One region of the Dactylosporangium thailandense genome, then DNA from elsewhere that is predicted to be linked to it. Evidence: riboswitches for the same ligand, from Rfam matches in the RefSeq annotation. Region 1 holds a riboswitch; each other region holds the start of a gene.
The links. A riboswitch is a leader RNA that binds a small molecule or an ion and turns the genes downstream of it on or off. The one in region 1 is predicted to bind cobalamin.
Positions count from the first base shown of each region.

Region 2: another riboswitch for cobalamin. It lies ahead of cobN (cobaltochelatase subunit CobN); the one in region 1 lies ahead of AC6JBM_RS03955 (ABC transporter substrate-binding protein).
Region 3: another riboswitch for cobalamin. It lies ahead of AC6JBM_RS31265 (magnesium chelatase ATPase subunit I); the one in region 1 lies ahead of AC6JBM_RS03955 (ABC transporter substrate-binding protein).
Region 4: another riboswitch for cobalamin. It lies ahead of bluB (5,6-dimethylbenzimidazole synthase); the one in region 1 lies ahead of AC6JBM_RS03955 (ABC transporter substrate-binding protein).

Region 1 is NZ_AP029195.1:931,566-935,119, reverse strand. Features, by position in the region: gene nikB (nickel ABC transporter permease) at 1-502, opposite strand, end outside; gene AC6JBM_RS03955 (ABC transporter substrate-binding protein) at 487-2,037, opposite strand; cobalamin riboswitch at 2,076-2,255, opposite strand; gene AC6JBM_RS03950 (SigE family RNA polymerase sigma factor) at 2,386-2,883, shown strand; gene AC6JBM_RS03945 (hypothetical protein) at 2,880-3,554, shown strand, end outside.
Region 2 is NZ_AP029195.1:7,035,518-7,039,071, forward strand. Features, by position in the region: partial or broken gene cobN (cobaltochelatase subunit CobN) at 1-1,914, opposite strand, end outside; cobalamin riboswitch at 1,952-2,087, opposite strand; gene AC6JBM_RS31105 (ferredoxin-like domain-containing protein) at 2,124-3,179, shown strand; gene AC6JBM_RS31110 (precorrin-8X methylmutase) at 3,176-3,554, shown strand, end outside.
Region 3 is NZ_AP029195.1:7,071,793-7,075,346, forward strand. Features, by position in the region: gene AC6JBM_RS31260 (vWA domain-containing protein) at 1-407, opposite strand, end outside; gene AC6JBM_RS31265 (magnesium chelatase ATPase subunit I) at 517-1,719, opposite strand; cobalamin riboswitch at 1,777-1,898, opposite strand; gene AC6JBM_RS31270 (hypothetical protein) at 2,001-2,870, shown strand; gene AC6JBM_RS31275 (hypothetical protein) at 3,007-3,554, shown strand, end outside.
Region 4 is NZ_AP029195.1:527,062-530,615, reverse strand. Features, by position in the region: gene AC6JBM_RS02260 (TolB family protein) at 237-1,193, shown strand; partial or broken gene bluB (5,6-dimethylbenzimidazole synthase) at 1,194-1,815, opposite strand; cobalamin riboswitch at 1,852-2,056, opposite strand; gene AC6JBM_RS02250 (serine hydrolase domain-containing protein) at 2,151-3,515, shown strand; gene AC6JBM_RS02245 (sensor histidine kinase) at 3,512-3,554, shown strand, end outside.

The sequences.
Region 1 (3,554 bases):
TGAGCAGCAGCCCGAGCAGGAAGCCGGGAACCGAGACGCCCAGCAGCGTCAGCAGGCGGGCGACGCGATCGGCGGCGCGGCCGTGCCACACGGCACCGGCGATTCCGGCCGGTACCGCCACCACGACCATGACCACCAGGGCCGCCGCGGCGAGTTCGAGCGTCGCGGGCAGCCGCATCGCCAGCTCGTCCGTGACCGGTGCGCCGCTGCGCAGCGACGTCCCGAGGTTGCCGGACAGGACGTCGCCGAGCCAGTCCGCGTACTGCACCGGGTACGGCCGGTCGAGGCCGAGGTCCTGACGCAACGTGGCCAGGTCCTCCTCGAGCCGGCTGATGTCGGCGCCGGGCTCCACCATGGACAGCAGGATGGCGTGGCTCGGGTCGCCGGGGATCAGCCGGACCATCGTGAACAGCACGATCGAGATGCCGAGCAGGACGGGCACCGTCGCGGCGAGCCGCACGGCGAGGTAGCGCAGCATCGCGCCGGCTACCGGGCCAGCCACATGCCGGGCAGGATGCGCCGCGACAGGTTCGGGTCGGCGCCGTGGACCCGCGGGGTGTAGGCCGCGCCCCACTGCGTCGAGGCGTACAGGTACAGCAGCGCGACGTCGTCGAGCAGGATCCGCTGCACCTGCTGGGCCAGGTCGGCCTGCTTCGCCGGGTCGAACTCGGTGCCCAGCTGGTCGACGAGGGTGTCGACCCTCGGGTTGCTGTAGCCGCCGTAGTTGGACACGACGCCGGTGCGGTAGAACGAGCGCAGCTGCCCGGCGATGTCCCCGGTGGCCGAGCCGCACGAGCAGTAGGTGGCGATCTCGAAGTTGCCGTCGAGCATCATCTGGTTCGAGGCGGTCGTCTCCACGGGAGCCAGCTCGGTGGAGATGCCGACCTTCTTCCACTGGCTCTGCAGCGCGATCGCCAGCGGCTGGAACACCGTGTATGTCAAGATCTTGAAGTGCAGGCGGGTGCCGTTCTTCGCCCGTACGCCGTCGGGGCCGGGCAGCCAGCCGGCGGCGTCGAGCAGCCCGGCCGCCTTGGTCACGTCGGTCGCGGTGCCGGTGCTGATCGCGTACGGCAGTCCGGCCGGGAAGTGCCCGGTGGCCGCCTTGGCGTAGCCGTGGTTGAGCCCGTCGACCAGCTCCTTGCGGTCCGCGGCCAGGTCGAGCGCCTGCCGGACCGCCTTGTCCCGCAGCGCGGGGACCTTCTTCGTGTTCAGCCAGATGTTCCTGGTGGTGGGCGCCGGGGAGTGCACGGTGAACTTCGTGCCGGACTTCTCGTACTGCAGGCGCTGGTCGATCTCGACGTTGAACTCCGCGTCGGCGTCACCGGAGCGCAGCGCGAGCATCCGCGCCTGCGCGTCGGTACCCAGCCGCGCCTCGATCCGCTTGAGCTTGACGCCGCCCTCGGGCTTGTCCCAGTAGTCGGGGTTCGCCTCGGCGATCAGCGTCTCGCCGGGGACGAACTGGACCGGCTTCATGAACCCGGTCAGATCGGGGTTGCGGTTGAAGTCGTCGCCGCGGCGCTCGGCCTCGGCGGCGTTGTGGATGCCGTACGTCGTGAGCCGGAACGCCAGCCCCGGGTCCGGGGTCTTCGTGGTGACCCGCAGCGTCGTGGCGTCGACGGCGGCGAACTCCATCGCGCCGAGGATCGACTTGGCGCGGGTGTTCTTCGCCTTGTGCCGCTCCAGCGATGCCCGCACCGCGGCGGCGTCCACCGGCGCCCCGCTCCAGAACTTCACGCCGCCGCGGAGGGTGAACTCCCAGGTCGTCGGGGTGACGGACTTCCAGGCGGTGGCCAGGCCGGGCCGCAGCGTCGCGTCGTCGTTCTGCACGACGAGGGACTCGGCGAGGCCGTTCTCGAGGATCCGCTGCGCGTCGATGTGGATCGGGTCGAGCGAGCGCGGCATGTTCACGGTCAGGAACCGCAGCGTCTGCTCGGCCGCCGGCTCGCCGGACGGCGCCGCCGGGCCGCTCGCGCCGCAGCCGGACAGGAACAGGGAGATGGCGACGGCAAGTGCCGCCGCACGGGAAAAGGACCGCATGCGGGAGTTCCGCCTTCCAGCACCTCGTGGACGGTGGTGTACACGTACGTGCCGTGGCCGGTCTCCTGGCTGACGGGAGGCGCGTTCCCGGCCGGCCTTCCCAGGCATCGCTGCCCAGTGACCCCACGAGGGTGAAGGCCGGGAACTCCCGATCACAGTGGCGAGGGCCGCGCCGGCATCACACCGGCTTCCCGATCACCACGGCCCCGGCAGCCTAAGGCGGTCGTCGCGGTCCCGACAAGGAAGATCCAGCATGAAACTGCCCACAGCGCGCCGGCCGCCCTCGCCGTTGCCGGAGCGGTCCCGTGCAACGAACGCCGGGCGTGGCTTCGTGAACGGGGTGTGCAGGTGACGTTCGAGGAATTCCTCGCCGCCCGGTTGCCCGCCCTCACGCGGTACGCCACGGCGCTCGCCGGTGATCCCGACGCCGGCGCCGACGTGCTGCAGGACGTGCTCGTGAAGGCGCAGCCCCGGTGGTCGAAGATCGCTGAACTGGAGTCCCCGGAGGCGTACGTCCGGCGGATGGTCATCAACGAGCTGACCTCGGCTCGAAGACAGCTCGCGGCGCGGCTGCGCCGGGAGCGCGTGCACCACGCCGCCGAGCCGGCCGCGGCCGACGGCCATGACGAGCGGATCGCGCAGCGGGACGCGCTGGTCCGGCTCATCCGTGACCTTCCCGCGCGCCAGCGGATCGTGATCGTGCTGCGGTATCTCGAGGACATGGCCGACGCCGACATCGCCGTGCTCATGGGCTGCTCGATCGTCACCGTCCGCACCCAGGCCATGCGTGGCCTGGCCACCCTGCGCGCAGTACTGCCCCAACCCAGCCTTGAGGAGCAACGATGAGCTACGAGGACGACGCGATCCGCGGCGCGATCGCCACCATCGCCGACCGGGCCCACGCACCGCAGCGCATCGCGGCGGCCCTCGACGTGCGGACGCGGGTCATACGCCAGCGCCGCCTGGTGCTGCGCGCCGCCGGGGCCGCGGTGGCGGTGGCGGCGGTCGGAGGCGGCCTGGAGGTGTACCGCTCGACGGCCAGGCCCGGGCGGCCCGAGGAGCCCGGCTCCCCGAAGGCCCCGGGCGGCTTCCCGAAGGTCTCGGGCGGGCCGGGCGGCGGCTGGCTGGAGGCCACCGCGACCTGGCGCCCCGGGTTCCTGCCCGACGGCTACGGCCAGGTGATGGCCTCGGTCCTGGTGTCCGGCGGCGCCGCGGCCGCCACGAGCCGCGGCTGGGCCCCCGCGCCGGGCACCGACACCACGGGCGCGACCGTGACCCTGATCATCGGCGACGACGACCCGCTCCGTCACACCGGGGGGACCGTGTCGATCAACGGCGTCGAGGCCGAGGTGCTGGACCGCATCGAGGCCGCGTCCGGCGTGACGTGGGTGCCGGCGGGCGGTCAGCGGGTGACGGTGATCGTGACCGGCTCGGACCGCACGGTGGAGCGCGACATGGCGGTCGCGGTGGCCGAGTCCCTGCGCCCGGACTCGACGAAGATCGCGGTGGGCCCGCGG
Region 2 (3,554 bases), 6.1 Mb from region 1:
CAGCCGTCGACGTGCAGCAGGAAGTCGTCGAACTCGGCGTCGTGCGGCCGGTCGTCCAGCCCCAGGTCGTGGTCGAGCTTCGCGGCCTGGATGAGGGTCCAGATCTGGGCCCGGATCGCCGGCAGCTTGGCCGGGTCGAGCGCGGCGATGTTCGCGTGCTCGTCGAGCAGCTGCTCGAGGCGGGCGATGTCGCCGTAGGTGTCCGCCCGGGCCATCGGCGGCACCAGGTGGTCGACGAGCGTGGCGTGGGCGCGGCGCTTGGCCTGGGTGCCCTCGCCGGGGTCGTTGACGAGGAACGGGTAGATGAGCGGCAGGTTGCCCAGGGCCGCGTCCGCGCCGCAGCCGGCCGACAGCCCGACCGTCTTGCCCGGCAGCCACTCGAGGTTGCCGTGCTTGCCGACGTGCACGACGGCGTGGGCGCCGAAGGAGTCGGCGAGCCAGCGGTAGGCGGCGAGGTAGTGGTGCGACGGCGGCAGGTCCGGGTCGTGGTAGATGGCCACCGGGTTCTCGCCGAACCCGCGCGGCGGCTGCACCATCACCACGACGTTGCCCCGCCGCAGCGCGGCGAGCACGATGTCGCCGTCGTCCGGGTCCACGAACAGCTCGCCCGGGGCCGGGCCCCAGTGCTGCTCCATCCCGGCCCGCAGGTCCTCCGGCAGCGTCTCGAAGAACGCCCGGTAGCGCTCGGCCGGAATCCGCACCGGGTTGCCGCGCAGCTGCTCCTCGGTGAGCCAGTTGACGTCCTGGCCGCCGGCCGCGATGAGCTCGTGGATGAGCGCGTCGCCGTCGGACGGGAAGCCCTCGCCGAGGTCGTAGCCGCGCTCGGCCAGCGCGGCCAGCAGCCGCACGACGCTCGCGGGTGTGTCGAGGCCGACGGCGTTGCCGATCCGCGAGTGCTTCGTCGGGTACGCGCTGAGCATCACCACGATCCGCTTGTCCGCGTTCGCCAGGCCCCGCAGGCGCGCGTGGGCCGCGGCGATCCCCGCCACCCGGCCCGCCCGCTCGGGATCGGCGACGTAGACGGTGAGGCCGTCCTCGTCGATCTCCTTGAACGAGAACGGCACGGTGATGAGCCGCCCGTCGAACTCCGGGATGGCGACCTGGGTCGCGGTGTCCAGCGGCGACAGCCCGTCGTCGTTTCCGTCCCACGTCTCGCGGCTGCTGGTCAGGCACAGGCCCTGCAGGATCGGCACGTCCAGGGCGGCGAGCGCGCCCACGTCCCAGGCCTCGTCCTCGCCGCCGGCCTGCGCGTCGGCCGGGCGGGTGCCGCCGGCCGCGAGCACGGTCACGATGAGCGCGTCGGCCCGGCGCAGGGTGTCGAGCAGCTCGGGCGGGGCGGTGCGCAGGGAGGCGGCGAAGACCGGCAGGGGCTGTACACCTTCAGCCTCCAGCGCGGCGCAGAGGCCCTCGACGAACGCGGTGTTCCCGGCGACGTGGTGGGCCCGGTAGTAGATGACGGCGACCGTCGGCCCGTCCACCGGCGCGGCCTCGCGCTCCAGCACGCCCCACGCTGGGGTCTCGACCGGGGCGGCGAAGCCGTGGCCGGTGAGCAGGACGGTGTCGCAGAGGAAGCGGTGCAGCTCGGCGAGGTTGGCGGCGCCGCCGAAGGCCAGGTAGGCGTGGGCCTGCGCGGCGAGGCCGGCCGGGACCGTGGAGTGGCTCATGAGCTCGGCGTCGGGGGCCTGCTCGCCGCCGAGGACGACCACCGGGAGCCCGGTCGCCAGGAGCGCGTCGAAGCCCTCCTGCCAGTCGCGGTACCCCCCCGAGGAACCGCACCACGACCAGCTCCGCGCCCTCGGCGAGCCCCGGCAGGTCCTCGACCGCCGTGCGCGAGGGGTTGGCCAGGCGCCACGCGGCACCACTGGCCCGGGCGCTGAGCAGGTCGGTGTCGGACGTCGACAACAGCAGGATCACGCCGGGTCCTCCCTCGGGGTCCGCGCCCCAAGACGGTGGGATGGGTCCGGCGGCGGAGAGTATCCTGGCTTGCCGGAAATCGTCTCTCCGGTTCACAGTGGCGGGACCGTCCCGGATTCGCACCGGGTTCCTCCACGTCGCCGTTGCACAGCGCCGTCAACTCTTCAGGACGAGCGTGTGTGCCGTCAAGCGCAGGTAGTATCCGCCGCGTGCAGGCTCCCAGCGGACGCGACGCCCCCGACCGGTGCCCCGGCGCCGTGCAGGTCCACGCGGCCGCCGACGGCGGGCTGGCGCGCGTGCGGCTGCCCGGCGGGCGGCTCACCGCCGCGGGGCTGACGGTCCTGCGCACCGCCGCGGCCGAACTCGGCGATCCGGCACTGGAGCTCACCTCTCGCGGAAACGTGCAGGTCAGGGCGTTGCGGCCGGGGGCCGAGCACGAGCTCGCGGCCCGGCTCACCGTCGCCGGGCTGCTGCCGTCGGCCACCCACGAGCGGGTCCGCAACATCGTCGCCAGCCCGCTGAGCGCGGCCGTGCGCCCCCTGGTCGCGGCGTTCGACGCGCTGCTGTGCGCCACGCCGGCCCTCGCGGGGCTGCCGGGCCGGTTCCTGGCCACCGTCGACGACGGCCGCGGGGACGTGACGCCGCTGCTCGGCGACGTGGGCCTGCACGGGTCCCGGCTGACCCTCGCCGGTCGCCCCACCGCGCGGCACGGTGGCCCCGAGCTGCTCGTTCGCGCCGCCGAGGCGTTCCTGGCCGAGCGCGCCGCGCAGTCCTCGCAGGCCTGGCGGCTGGCCGAGCTGGACGACGGCCCGGCGCGCGTCGCCGCGCGGCTGGGCACCACCGTCTCGGACACTCCGCTCACCCGGTCGGGCCCGCCCGAGCCCGGCATCCACGGCTCGTCCGCCGTGCTCGCCGTGCCGCTCGGACTGCTCACGCCGGCCCAGTCCGCGGCGCTGGCCGGAGAGATCATCGTCACGCCATGGCGCACCGTGGTCGTGCCCACATCGACGATGCCGCAAGCTGTGGCGTCCGGGCTCGTCGCGGACCCGGCCTCGCCGTGGGCCGGGGTGACGGCGTGCGCGGGCCGCCCGGGGTGTGCCAAGGCGCTCGCCGACGTTCGCGCGGACGCCCGGGCCTCGGTGCTCGCGGGCTCCTCGGAGCCGGCGCACTGGGTGGGCTGCGAGCGGCGCTGCGGCGCACCGAAGGGGAGACACGTGGAGATGTTGGCGACGGCGTCGGGCTACCAGCGCAGCGTGCGCGGATGAGCGACTACATCCGCGACGGGGCCGAGATCTACCGGCGCTCGTTCGCGACCATCCGGGCCGAGGCCGACCTGTCCGGGCTGCCGGCCGACGTCGCCCAGGTGACGGTCCGCATGATCCACGCCTGCGGCATGGTCGACCTCCCCGCCGACGTCGGCTACTCCCCCGGCGTGGTCGCGGCCGCGCGCGCCGCGCTGCGGTCGGGCGCGCCGATCCTGTGCGACGCCGAGATGGTCGCGTCGGGGGTGACCCGGGCGCGGCTGCCCCGCGACAACGAGGTCGTGTGCACGCTGCGCGATCCGGCGGTACCGGCGCTGGCCTCGACCCTGGGCAACACGCGCAGCGCGGCCGCGCTCGAGCTGTGGCGGGGCCGCATCG
Region 3 (3,554 bases), 6.1 Mb from region 1:
TCGAGCACCAGCGTGGCGTCGTGGCCGCGGAAGGAGACCATCCCGACCTTGTCCCGGCGCTGGTACGCGTCCCGCAGCAACGACAGGATCGCCGTCTTCACCACGCTCATCCGCTGCCGGGCGGCCATGGAGCCGGACGCGTCGACGACGAACAGCACCAGGTTCGCCTCGCGGCCGACCTTGACCGCCTCGCGCACGTCGCGGGCCTCGGCGCGGCTCGACCCGCGCAGCGCGGCGGCGCGGATGGTGTCGGGCACGTGGATGCTCGTGAGCTTGCCGCCGATCGGGGCGCGGGAGCGCACCACGCGGCCGTGCCGGGACAGGGCGGGCGAGCGGCGGCCGGCGTGGGCGCCCGCCTCGCGGTTCGCCCGGCCCGCGATGCTGAGCAGCTTCGGCTTGTACGGCACCCCGGCGAACGCCAGCTGCCCCGGCGCCCCGACGCTGTCCCCCGCCGCGTCCCCCGCGTCCGAGGCATCCGATTCGCCCCGCGAATCGGATTTGTCGGTAACGGAACCATCATTCGGCTCGACGGGCGGCCGCTGCTCGGGCGCGACCGGCGGCGGCCCCCCCGGCGCGCTCCGGCCCGGGCGACTCACCAGACCCGTCCGGCGAGTCGGACATTTCCGAAATATCCGTCGGGCTCGGCGGAACCGGGTCATCGTCCGGCGGCGGCCCGCCATCGCCGGGCGGCGGGTCCTCGTCCGGCCCGGCCTCCTGCTCGAGCACCTCTTCGAGGCGGTCGCGGTCGGCCCCCGGCGGGTCGAGCGGGTCCCGCCGGCGCCGGTGCGGCAGCGCCAGCCGGGCCGCGTCGCGCACGTCCGCCTTCGTGACCACGGTCCGCCCGTGCCAGGCCGCGAGCGCGACCGCCGTGCGGGCCACCACGATGTCGGCCCGGAGGCCGTCAACGCGGTACGCCAGGCAGATCCGCGCGATCCGGTCGAGCTCCGCATCGGGCAGGGCCACCGCCCCGAGCCGGGCCCGGGCGCTCACGATCCGCGCGGCCAGGGCGGCGTCCTCGGCCACGTAGCGCTCGGCGAACGACGCGGGATCGGCCTCGTACGCCAGCCGCCGCCGCACGACCTCGGCCCGCGGCGGGGCCTCCTGGGGCGCCGCGACCCCGACGACGAGCCCGAAGCGGTCCACGAGCTGCGGCCGGGGCTCGCCCTCCTCGGGGTTCATGGTGCCCACGAGCAGGAAGCGGGCCGCGTGCTTGACCGAGACGCCGTCGCGCTCGACGTGCGCGCGGCCCATGGCGGCCGCGTCGAGCAGCAGGTCGACGAGGTGGTCGGGCAGCAGGTTGACCTCGTCGACGTAGAGGACCCCGCGGTGCGCGGCGGCGAGCAGGCCCGGCTCGTAGGCCTTGACCCCGTCGCCGAGGGCCCGCTGCAGGTCCAGCGTGCCGACGACACGGTCCTCGGTGGCCCCCACGGGCAGCTCGACCAGGGCGGACCGGCGGTGGTGGGTGCCCGCCCCGGGGATGTGCGGGCCGTCGGGGCACTCGGGGTCGGGCGCGGCCGGGTCGCAGGCGAAGCGGCAGCCGGCGACGACCTCGACCTCGGGCAGCAGCGCGGCCAGGGCGCGCACGACGGTGGACTTGGCGGTGCCCTTCTCACCCCGGACGAGCACCCCGCCGATGGCCGGCGAGACCGCCGTGAGCAGCAGGGCGAGGCGCAGATCGGCCAGGCCGACAACGGCCGAGAACGGATACGGCGGGGTCACGGGCACTCTTCCCTTCGGCGGGTCCGCGCCCGCGAGGCGGCTGTTGCGAGCGGCCGGAGTCTCCTGACTGCCGGATCCCCGCCGCCCCTCGACCGCCTCGGCCGTCGCCGGCCGTGGGTGCTGAGGTGCGACTCCCCGGTCACAGTGGCGGGACCGTCCCGGACTCGCACCGGGTTCCTCCGCATACCGCTCGCCCGCCATCGTGTCCCACCGGCGACCGGCACGTCAACGTGGCGCGGTGTGACCCTCACGATCCGCACCCGCCGGCCGATGGTACGGGCATGCGGCGCGTCCTGGATTCGGCCGCGCAGACCCTGCTGTGCGTGCTCCTCGTGGCGATCGCGCTGATCGCCGCCACGCCGCCGCGGCTGCCGGGGCTGGCCCCGGAGACCTCGGTGGCGCCGCCGGGCACGCGGGCGATGTGGCTGTGGGAGCACGACGACCCCGGGCCGGTCGTGGACTGGGCCGCGGCCAACGGGGTGCGAGCGCTGTTCGCGTACTACGACCCGCGCACCGACGACACCGCGCGGCTGCGGCGCCTGCGGGAGCTGTGCGACGCGGCCGGCATCGTGCTCGACGCGCTCGGCGGGGAGCCCGGCTGGACGACCGGCCACGCCGCCGCGCTGGCCTGGGCCGAGGGCGCCGCGGCCACGGGCCTGTTCCACGGGCTGCACCTGGACGTCGAGCCCTACCTGCTGCCCTCCTGGAGCCAGGACCAGGCATCACTGGTACCGGACTATCTGTCGTTGCTGGAAGAGACGGCCGCGGCCACGGATCTGCCGCTCGAGGCCGACGTGCCGTTCTGGCTGCCGACCGTGACGCTCGCCGGCGGGGCGAACCTGGCCGACGCCGTGCTCGCCCGCGTCTCCGGCGTCACGGTGATGAGCTACCGCAACACCGCCACCGGCGCCAACTCGATGGTCGGGGTCGCCGACGACCTGCTGCGGCGGGCCGGCCGGGTCGCCAAGCCGGCGCGCCTGGGCGCGGAGACGCAGGCCCTGGGCGACTGCGCCTACTGCAGCTTCCACGGCGCCACCGCCGGCCAGCTGCACAAGACCCTGGCCGCGGTCGACTCCGCCGCTCAGCGGTACCCGGCGTTCGCGGGCATCGCGGTGCACCAGTACGAGTCCTGGGTCGCGCTGAGCGGCTAGGAACTGAGCGGCCAGGAGAACCGCGAACCCGAATCGACCCCAGCCGAACCGGAGGTGAACCACGACCTGCCTCAACCCTCCCCGCCCGCCGCCGATCAGCCGGCCGACAGCAGTCATCCTGGGAAGGACCCCTCCGATGCGCCGTACCGCCTCCATCGCCCTCGCCTGCGCCGCCGGCGCGGCCGCCATGCTCCCCGCGGCGGCCCCGGCCTCCGCGGCGACGCCGGACTTCGGGCTGGTGGTGCCGGTGCTCGCGCCGATGTTGCCGGGCCAGACGGGCTGGGTGGGCACCATGTGGGCCGCCACCAGCGACATCTGCGACGTGAAGGTGACCGCGAGCGGCACCGGGGTCACGGTGAAGTACCCGGCCAACACCGCGACCTACTCGTCGCTGTCGAAGGGCGACTCGCTGGCCAAGGGCCGCGTGGACTACGCCGCGTTCAACGTCTCGCTCTCCTCCGACAGCCTAATCGCGCTGGTCCCGCTCAAGCTCGACTACTCCTACACCACGAAGGCCGACGGGGCGGCGTCCTGCACCGGCACCCCGCGCTCCGGCTCGATCACCGCCACGCTCCCGGTCGTCTCGGTCACCGGCGACGCCGTGGTGCAGAAGACGACCCTCGTGACCGTGCCCAAGGCGACCCCGGTCTGGTCGCAGCTGGTCTTCCAGTCCCGCAAGGCCGG
Region 4 (3,554 bases), 400 kb from region 1:
GACGAGCGGCTCGCCGCGAACACTAGGGCGCCGCCGGCGGGGACGCCACCGCATCGCCGGCGGCGGAAGCTTGTCGAGCACCTTGCCGTCCGCACAGCGGCCGGCTCGAACACCCGGCCGGGACACCAACGCTCTACATTCAGCCTCCAAATGAGACGCGGTCTAACTGTCGGGTTTCGGCGGGGGCGGCGACTTGCCCGGAATTGGGCGGGTCAAGCTCGGCTAGCGTGCCGCCCATGCAGCGACCCCTGACGATGCGTCCGGCCGTGAGCCTGGCCGCGTGCCTGGGTGTGGCCGCCGTCCTCGGGACGGTCCCGGCCACCCCCGCCGCCGCGGCGTTCCCGGGCGCCAACGGCCGCCTCGCCTTCGAGCGCTTCGACGCCGCCGGCACCGCGCTCGGCGACATCTACACGATCACCGCGTCCGGCAAGGGCGAGACCGACCTCACCGGCACGCCGGCGATCGAGGACCGCGACCCCGCCTGGTCCGCCGACGGCACGCGGCTCGCGTTGCGCCGCTACGGGGCCGGCCCCGACCAGCTGTGGGTGATGAACGCCGACGGCACCGGCCTGACCGTCGTGCCCGGCAGCGGCACCGCGTCCGCCCCGGCCTGGTCCCCCGGCGGCGGCAAGCTCGTCTACGAGTGCTGGTCGGGCGGCCAGACCGACATCTGCTCGATCGCCCCCGACGGCACCGGCCTCACCCAGCTGACCAGCACCGCCGGCGTCGACGAGCACACCCCGGTGTGGTCGCCGAACGGGCTGAAGATCGCCTTCGTCCGCGACAGCGCCGCGGGCGGCAGCAACCTGCTGACGCTCGCCGTCAAGACGCTGGCCACGACGGCGGTCACCGCGGCGGTGGCCGGGACCTACGACTCCCGCCCCGACTGGTCCCCCGACGGCACCCAGCTCGCGTTCGGCCGGTTCGTCGCCGGCAGCGGCTACGGCACCGGGATCTACCGGGTCCCGGGCGCGGGTGGCCGGGCGACGCTGGTGACCCGGCCCCTGGCGGGCAGCGACTCGCACCACACGATGCCGGCCTGGTCCCCCGACGGCACGCGGATCGCCTACTGCGACCTGGACGACAACGAGGCCTGGGGGCACATCTTCACGATCAACCCCGACGGCACCGGCAACACCCAGGTCACCTTCGGCCCGGGGACCGACGAGGCCCCCGACTGGCGCGCCGGCTGATCACCAGCGGTCCTCGTGGCGGACCTGGTGCAGCGGGGAGCGGCGGCGCCACCCGTGCCGCTCCAGGTCCGGCACCTCCATCAGCCGGCTCACCGGCCCGAGGCACAGCCACGCCACGGGCCGCACGCCGGGCGGGATGCCGAGCAGGCCGCGCAGGAAGTCCTCCCGGTAGAACGACACCCAGCCGACGCCGAGGTCCTCGGCCGTGGCCGCGAGCCACAGGTTCTGGATGGCGAGGCACACCGAGTAGAGGCCGGCGTCGGCGATCGCGTGGCGGCCCAGCACCGCGGGGCCGCCGCGCTCGGCGTCGTACGTGACCACGACCGACAGCGTCGACTCCAGTACCCCGTCGATCTTGATGCGGGCGAAGCGGGCGGCCGTCTCGGCGTCGAGGGTCGCGGCGAACACCCCGCGCTCGTGGGACACGTGCGCGTGGAAGGCCTCGCGCAGGGCCCGGTCGCGCACGACGACGAAGTCCCACGGCTGGGACAGCCCGACGCTGGGGGGCGGCGTGCGCGGCGCCGAGGATCCGGTCGAGCGTGGCGTCGGGCACCGGCGCGCCCGTGAACTCGCCGCGCACGTCGCGGCGGCGGTTGATGATGTCGTACAGCTCGTGCGTCATGACAGGCTCCCGCTGCGCTCACGCCCCGGGCGGGCCGGGGCCGTCAGTCGCGAGGCCGGTCTTCGGACTCCCGGATCGTCGCCTCACCGCCCGCCTTCCCAGCCCGTGCGGGCCAGTGGCTACGCGTGCGCGTGTGGGCGGCGGCTCCCCGGTCACCGCGGCGGGCCCGTGCCGGATTCGCACCGGCTTCCCAGATTCTCCCCGCCGTCGCCGGCGGGGCACCTCGCTTCAGTACTTGCCGCCGCGAAGGGTATCGCACCCCCGACTTTCGTCAGGGGCGGCCGCGGCGGTTCGGCAGATCCGCCCGGGCGCGCCGCTGCCTAGCGTCGGGTGGCATGAACCGCAGACTGCTCGCCCTCGCGGCCGCCGCCGTCGTCCTGTGGCCCGCCGCACCGGCCCAGGCCGCGCCGGCCGCGACCCCCATCGACACCTACCTGCGCCAGGCCCTCGACGGGACCGGGCTGCCCGGGCTCTCCGCCGTCGTGACGCACGGGGACGAGGTCGTGCACGCGGCCGGCTACGGCCACGACTCGACGGGGGCGCCGGTCACCGCGCGCACGCCGATGCGGGTCGCCTCGGTGAGCAAGTCGTTCACGGCGACGGCGGTCATGACGCTCGTGGACGCCGGGAAGATCGCGCTGGACGAGCCCGTCGCGGACCAGCTCCCCGAGTTCCGGATGGCCGACCCGCGCGCGGCCCGCGTCACGGTGCGCCAGCTGCTCGACCAGACCTCCGGCCTCGCCGACGGCGGCATCGACATCCCCGCGGCCGAGTCCACCGCCAGCCCGGCCGCGTACGTGGCGGCGCTGCGGAGCGGGCACCTCGCCGCCGAGCCCGGCACCGCGTGGGCCTACTGCAACGCCAACTACGAGATCGCGGCCCGGCTCGTGGAGGTCGCCGGGGGTGTGGGCTTCGGGCAGTACGTCCGGATGCACGTCTTCGAACCGCTCGGGATGACCGGCAGCTCCGTCGGGGGCGCGGCGGCGGACGGCCACATCTCGCTCTTCGGCGCCTGGGTCGCGCGGCCGGAGCTGCGCGCGTTCGGGGCGCGCGGCGGCGCGGGCGGGGTCGTCACCGACGCCGAGGACCTGGGCCGGTGGCTCATCGCCCAGACCGGCCACGGCCCGCAGGTCGTCCGGCCGGAGAGCCTCGCGGCCATGCACGCGCCGTCGAAGGTGCGCGACTACGCGATGGGCTGGGGCCCGTCCGACGTGGACGGCCGCGAGCTGCTCGTGCACTCGGGGAACCTGTTCACCTACACGGCCGTCGAGGCGATCGATCCCGCCACCGGCTACGGGTACGCGGTGATGACGAACAGCGCGGGCCTCTACGACGACACGTACGAGGTGCTGCGCGGCCTGGTCGCCGTGACCCACGGCGCCGAGCCGCCGGCGGCGGGCGGGCAGCGGCAGCTGATCGAGCTCGTGCTGGGCCTGGTCGCGCTGGCCTCGGCGGGCCTGGCCGTGCTGGGCGTGCTGCGCCCCTCCCGCCGCTGGTGGCGCCTGATCCCGCCGGTGCTCCCGACCGTGATTTTTCTGTCGTACCCGCAGTGGGTCTCGATCCTCATGAACGGCCGGACGGTCACGTGGGCGCAGATGACGTACTTCGCCGCCCCACTGACCGTCACCCTCGCCGTCGCGGCGGTGTCCGGCCTTGTCGTCACGGCGGCCCGCCTGCGCTCGATAGCCTCGGCCAGGTGAGCAAGTATCTCGTGTTCGCGGCGATCGCCGGCGCCTGCG